2 regions of the Sedimenticola thiotaurini genome follow, and region 1 is predicted to be linked to the other one. Evidence: riboswitches for the same ligand, from Rfam matches in the RefSeq annotation. Region 1 holds a riboswitch; the other holds the start of a gene.
The links. Region 1 has a riboswitch for cobalamin ahead of AAY24_RS05710 (TonB-dependent receptor domain-containing protein). Riboswitches for the same ligand answer to the same signal wherever they lie in the genome.

Region 1 (3,318 bases):
AACGGCAAACAACATCAAAAACAGAATAGTGAGTAGACGCCGATTCAAAACTGATTCCTGATTACCTGTCCCGACGGGTCAAGTCCGCCATCGCCAAAGCCAACCAAATTCCCTGGATCTCTATGACCGATACCCGCATCTTCCACCACGCCCGCGACTGACGACTAAAAGCAGGATCGGGGCGTGCAACAACCCTGTTATTGCGCGCCCCGATCCTGGTTCCGCCCTCGACTATCTAACCGGTCGGACTATTTTGGCACGTAATGGAGAGAAACAAACAGTTCCCGGCCGCCGGTATTATAAGTGCGGATGGTCTCATAGTCCCGGTCAAACAGATTGCTTATCTGCCCACGCAGGGTCCACTCGCTGGTCAAATGCTGTGCCACCCGCAGATCCAGGGTACCGAAACCATCAGTGAGCAGCGTATTGTCCGTGTCACTGAAGCTGTGACTGCGGGCATTGAACGTGGCGCCTACTTCGGTCCTGCCAAAGGCTCTGTCAATATCGATACGCAGGGACCGCTTGCTGCGATCGGTCAGCTGCTTACCGGTTATACGATTTCGCGGATCAAGCAGGGTCAGGTTGCCGCTTATCTCCCAGCCGGCCAGCTCTGTGGTCACCCCCGCCTCCATACCATTGATCCGGGCCCGGCCAATATTCTGTGGCTGATAGGTGAAGGGAGCCACCTCTACCCAATCGATCAGATCGTCGATATCGGTTCGAAACAGATTGATGTTCCATCTGCCCCAGGACGGCTTGCCACGCAGAGACAACTCCAAGCTTTCCGACTCTTCCGGGGTCAGGTTGGGATTACCGTTGGATCCCCAGGGATCCTGGTAATAGAGATCATTGAATGTGGGAGCACGAAAGCCGGTTCCGTAGGAAGCTACCAGCCGGAGGGTTTCGGTTAACTCCCGTCCCAGGGAGATGCTGCCGGTGTTGTAGGTCCCGAACGATTCATTGTCATCATGCCGAAGCCCGATGCTGATATCATTGCGCCCGAACTCCCGCTGGTACTGGGCAAATACCGCCTTGTTATCCCGCTCGTTTACGCTGTAGTTACTGGTGCCGGCCACCTCGTCCCGCAGGTAATCAAAACCGAATGTCAGAATGCTCTCCTCACCCAGAGCCACATCATTCTGCCAGGTAAACTGACGGCGTTTAGTATTGAAGAACGAGTTGAAAACATCATTCACATAGCTGGTCATTTCGTCTCGACTTTCGCCGACTGAAAGCGATATATCCCAAATATCATTGGGCGAATATTCCAGCTTGCCGTTCAACGACTGCTGTATCGACTCGGAGTCGTAGAAATTGGCCGGTCCCCAGGCGCTGTCATACTCATTTTCACCCTTGGCCCGCAGGGCACTGACCGTGAGCTTCAGCCCGTTGGAAAAACGGTAGCCCAGATGGCCGGAAAAAGCCCGGTTATCGTAACCGTCGTCATCCGGATTATTGTTTTTCAGGGCACTGAATCCATCAGTATGCAGATCAGACAGGTTAAAACCGTACTCCAGGTTATGCTGGCTGCCGTTTACCCCAAGGGCCAGACGACGGGTATTGTGCGAACCGTACTCCGCATCAGCATTTATCTGGGTTCCGGACTGCACTCGCTTGGTAAAGATCTGTATCACCCCACCCATGGCATCGGCACCGTAGAGTTGGGAGCGGGGTCCCCGGACGATCTCAATGCGCTCAACCTGAGCCAGCGGAATATCCTGAAAACTGACCGTTCCCAGGGTAGCCGAGCCGATACGGACACCATCGATCAACACCAAAACCTGGTTGGAGTTGGTGCCCCGTAACCGGATTGAGGTTGTCTTGCCCAGCCCCCCGTTATTGCTCATGCTGAGTCCCTGGATGCCATCCAGCAACTGGGTAATATCCCGGGCCTGACTCTTTTCAATCTCCGTTCGGGTCAACACCGTCACTGACGCCAGGGTCTCATCAACCGTTTGAGACATTCGAGAGGCGGTCACGTTGATGGTATTTATTGAAGTGGCTGCCTGAGCAAGCGCAATAGGCGATAGCAGGCAAAGTGTGGATAGAACGGCTGGTGAATAAGGTTTCTTGCAGGTCATTACAGGCCTCTCCGTTACTCCACTGCGGGAGTGCATTCTAAAGACAATGCAGGACGGAAAAAGACTTGCGAGTGATGGGAATGCCTTACCCGGGCATGGCCACAGCGGGACTGCATACAAGCACAGGTTTTTCCGACCTGCGTGGATGCGTCAGCTAACGGAAGACCGCTCTACTGAATACCCCGTTCGGTAGAAATGCGACGCGTGAAAGGCAGGTTTCCTGACTTGCAGATCATTACCCGGTATCGCCTTCCCAATCATCGGACCAGTGGCGTAATGAGACCGGACTACTTGCTTACAGTTGCGAGGACAGTCAAGGAGTTGCCTGGATGAGGCGCACCTTAGTTCCCTATTAACCCGTAGCGGGCACCTTTCAGAGGCGGCCATTTTAATCCATACATGAAAATCCACAAGGGATTTATCCCCCTATTCACAAGTTAAACAGCGGTGCCTGGAAATTAAGGCCGAGCAGAGCCCAGCAGAAGTGGTTAATTTCCCAACAAAGGGGTTATGGATACAAACAGGTACACCTGGAGCCATCATCTGCGAAGCGATTACAGATCTTACCCAGCCAGCGATGTTATCATCGGGCGACCGGCGGTCGGCACGGAACAGCCGATATGGCCCATACCAGCGGAGATGGAGAGCTCTGATCCGGATCATCTGCCGGTACACCCAACTGCCGCCGATAAAGCGGCTTTATTCCATAAAACATGCGCTTATCCCGTGCAGGTAATAACGTCATGCCAAGCAACATTCAACGCTGTGGTTGGGCCGGATCAGATCCCCTTTATCAGCAGTATCACGACCGGGAGTGGGGCGTGCCCTGCCGGGATGACCGAACCCTGTTTGAGTTCCTGATTCTGGAGGGCGCCCAGGCTGGTCTGTCCTGGATTACCATACTGCGCAAGCGGGACCACTATCGAAAGGTGTACGACCAGTTCAATCCACAGAAGGTCGCCCGCTATAACGCCAGCAAAGTGGAGCAACTGCTGGCCGATCCCGGCATCGTCCGTAACCGCCTGAAAGTGATGGCAAGCATCACCAATGCAAAACTGTTCCTGGATATTCAGGCCGAATACGGTGACTTTGCCAGCTTCATCTGGCGCTTTGTGGACGATGAACCGATCATCAACCACTGGCCATCACTGCAGCAGCTTCCGGCCACCACACCCGAGTCGGATGCCATGTCCCGGGAGTTGAAACGGCGCGGGTTCAAGTTCGTCGGCAGCACCAT
Region 2 (3,318 bases), 670 kb from region 1:
TCTCCCTGTTACAGAATCACGCCAAACTGAAAGAGGGCTATTACGCTTGTCTGTTGACCGAATACGGTATGCCGATGCCGGAACTCCCCCTGCTGACTGAAGATGTGGATATCAATATCGGCACCCTGGACAGTTTTGGCGCCACGATGGAGGCCGGACCGGATCTCTACTTTGAGCTGATGCAAAAGAATACCGATACCATCAAGGCCTGCCTCCAGTTTGATGGAGACGCCGGGCAGGTTGCCGCCAAGGAGGAGCTCTATGAGCCGGAAACCGCCAAGGTGGGTGCCAAGTTCATGCTGGTGGATCACAATGGCCAGATCTTCACTGACAAGGATATGCTGGGGAAATTCCAGCTGGTCTATTTTGGTTACACCTTCTGTCCCGATATCTGCCCCACCTCGTTGCAGGTCATATCACAGGCGCTGAACCTGCTCGGTGAGCGGGCCAATCTGATCAGACCCTATTTCATTACCGTCGATCCGGAACGTGACAATGTGGATGTGATGAAAAACTATGTGAAATACTTCAACGAAAATCTGGTGGGTCTGACCGGTAGCAGAAGCATGATAGACCGGGTGGTTAAAGGATACAGGGCCAGGTATGAGAAGGTGGAAGAGGAGGGCGGCGACCCCGATCTCTATATCATGGATCACACCGCCAGCGTCTACCTGATGGCGCCGAATGGAGAGTTCATCACCAAGTTTGCCCATGGCATCTCTGCCAAGCAGATGGTGGATGCTCTGAACGAATACCTGCCGAAATAATCCGATATCTTCCCATCGCACCCGGGCTGGGCTTCAGTCCGGGTGCTGTCGTTTCATCCAGGTCTCGATCAGGCGCCAGGAGATGGAGTCCCGACGCGGCAGATGGAAATGCTCATCCTCCGGTGATTCCAGCAGCTGGTCCCGGTGAAACCAGTTGGCGCTCTCCAGCTCCAATCCATCCACCTGAATTTCGCTACTGGTCGCCCGGGCATAGAAACCCAGCATAATCGAGGCTGGAAATGGCCAGGGCTGGGAGGAGTGGTAACGGATACCGGTCACCCGGATACCGGCCTCCTCGCACACTTCCCGCGCCACTGCATCCTCCAGACTCTCCCCCGGCTCGACAAAACCGGCCAGGGTGGAGTGCATGCCGGGTGGCCAGCTAGGTTGCCTGCCGAGCAGACAGTAATCGCCGTCGTGGACCAGCATGATCACTGCCGGATCGGTGCGCGGGTGGTGTGCCCGTCCGCAGGCCGAGTCACTACAGACCCGCATGTGTCCGGCGCGGGTTGAGTGGGTCTGGCTGCCGCAGTTAGGGCAGAAACGGTGGTGCTGATGCCAGTAGACCATGGCCCGGGCATGGGCCAGCAACGCCCCACTGTGCCGGTCGACCAGCGGGCCGACCACCCGCAGGTCACGGAAAGTCTGCTCGGCCGGGCAGGGCAGCCAGTCCAGGGGTTGCTCGAGCTGGGAAATATCCAGGGCCAGCCAGATAGTGCCCTCCCCATCGCGGCCCAGCAGGATCCGCTCTTGGGCGAGCGCCAACAGCCCCCGGTCCTGGTCACCCGGAAAGGAGACCGGCCGATTATGGTCGGTCACCAGATGCTGATTGCGCCACACCGGCAGCAGCCGGGTCTGCTTGGTTGCCAGGATGGATTGCAGCCAATCGGTATCATCCCGGTAGCGGTCCAGTCGATCGAATCCCGGATTACTGTAGAAGTTGGGCTGTTTCATTGCTCCCTAGCATGGTCAAAATCTACTCCAAAAGCAAAACCGGAACGACCTCCCGCACGGCTTCCAGACCGGGGCAGGATCAAACGGGCAATCCCGGCCGGCCTCCATCCGGAGGGGGCGGCCAACTCTTCCGGTCAGGTGTCAGGTATCAGTGATGCCCATCAGATAGCGTGGATCGGCGCCCGGCAGGGACTGGCAGATCTTGCTGAAATTTCTCAGATTGGGCAGTCGTCTGCCGCAGCAGAAGTGATTGATCTGGGTCGGTTTCAGTCCGGTCCGGTTGGCCAGTTCCAGTTGTGAAATACGCGCTTGATGAAGACAGCTGTTGAGTCGTTTGGCAAAAGAGTAGGGGTCACTGTGATGCATACGGTTTCCTGCGTAATCGGTTGATAGTCGGAGCAACGGCTGTTGGCTTTCAGCAACAGCAACGGATTGGCTCAGCAGTGGAAAAACGCAGGCAGGTAATCTTGAGCTGACCGGTCACGGTGGTCGGTCTATGTGATGATTTCATGGTTTTGTTCCTTAGGGACGCCCCGTCCCAGTGAAATTAATGATTTGTCGATGGCAGGTCTCCTGGCTCGCGGGTCGATGTTCGAATGTCGCCTTCCCGGATTGCTCCAGTGGCAAATTGACATGAACTCTCCGCTTACAGTTGCGGGGGCAGCCACGGCTTGGTTTTCCCGTTCCGTGTTCCCTTTTAATCCCGTCGGCTGATGCCGTTTCGGAACCATCGGGGCCATTCTATCGACAGCCCGCTGATCAGTGCAAGGCGCTTTTTCCGAGCTGTGACCGGGTTCTGTGGGAATGGCGTCACCACCATCTGCCGGTGAGTTGATAACCCGTATTTGATGTGGTTGATCGGGACAGTGACTTATTACCAGAATAAGATTAATCGAATGTTCTTCTCTGGATTGATCTGCTAGATTCACACTGCTCACCTATAAAAATCATGAGCAGAATAAGAGGCCACGACCAGGGCCCATCAACATCTTGGGAGGAAATCATGCGAACTGTCCGTCTTGCAGCGGTGCTGCTAATACTCTGTTTATCTTCACTGTCACTGGTTGCCCAGGCAGAGGAGCGACTCCGTCCTTTTGTGCTGGCGGAGATCGTCCAGACCCCACTGGATGCCAAGGTGGCAACAGTCAGGGAGGCACTGACCGGCGCCGGCTTTTCCATTGCGGGTGAATATGCCCCCTATGCGGGCGCACGGATTCTGATCATTACCGATGAGCTGTTGCGCAAGCAGGCCGCGGCATCCCCCATGGGCGGTTTTGGGGCGGCGCTGCGGGTCGCCCTGACCGAGCGGGACGGGTTGGTACAGGTCAGTTATACCGACCCGCAATGGATGGGGAATGTTTACCGAATGGCGGGGGATTTCATGACGCTGTCGCAACGTCTGAAGAGCGCTTTGGGACGGGACAAAACCTTCGGCACGGAGGGTGGTCGCACGAGGGAGAATCTGCGTGAGTATCACTACATGATGTTCATGCCCTATTTCGACGATCAGGTGGAGTTGGCCAGTTTTGACTCTTACCAGGCCGCTCTGGACGCGGTCGAAGCGGGACTGGCCGCTGGAAGAGGTGGGGTTGGCAAG

Region 2: another riboswitch for cobalamin. It lies ahead of AAY24_RS02665 (helix-turn-helix domain-containing protein); the one in region 1 lies ahead of AAY24_RS05710 (TonB-dependent receptor domain-containing protein).

The regions. Positions count from the first base shown of each region.
Region 1 is NZ_CP011412.1:1,277,551-1,280,868, forward strand. It holds gene AAY24_RS05705 (ABC transporter substrate-binding protein) at 1-48, opposite strand, end outside; gene AAY24_RS05710 (TonB-dependent receptor domain-containing protein) at 249-1,964, opposite strand; cobalamin riboswitch at 2,275-2,470, opposite strand; gene AAY24_RS05715 (DNA-3-methyladenine glycosylase I) at 2,825-3,318, shown strand, end outside.
Region 2 is NZ_CP011412.1:607,770-611,087, forward strand. It holds gene AAY24_RS18375 (metal ABC transporter solute-binding protein, Zn/Mn family) at 1-767, shown strand, start outside; gene nudC (NAD(+) diphosphatase) at 801-1,721, opposite strand; gene AAY24_RS02665 (helix-turn-helix domain-containing protein) at 1,863-2,087, opposite strand; cobalamin riboswitch at 2,268-2,468, opposite strand; gene AAY24_RS02670 (hypothetical protein) at 2,725-3,318, shown strand, end outside.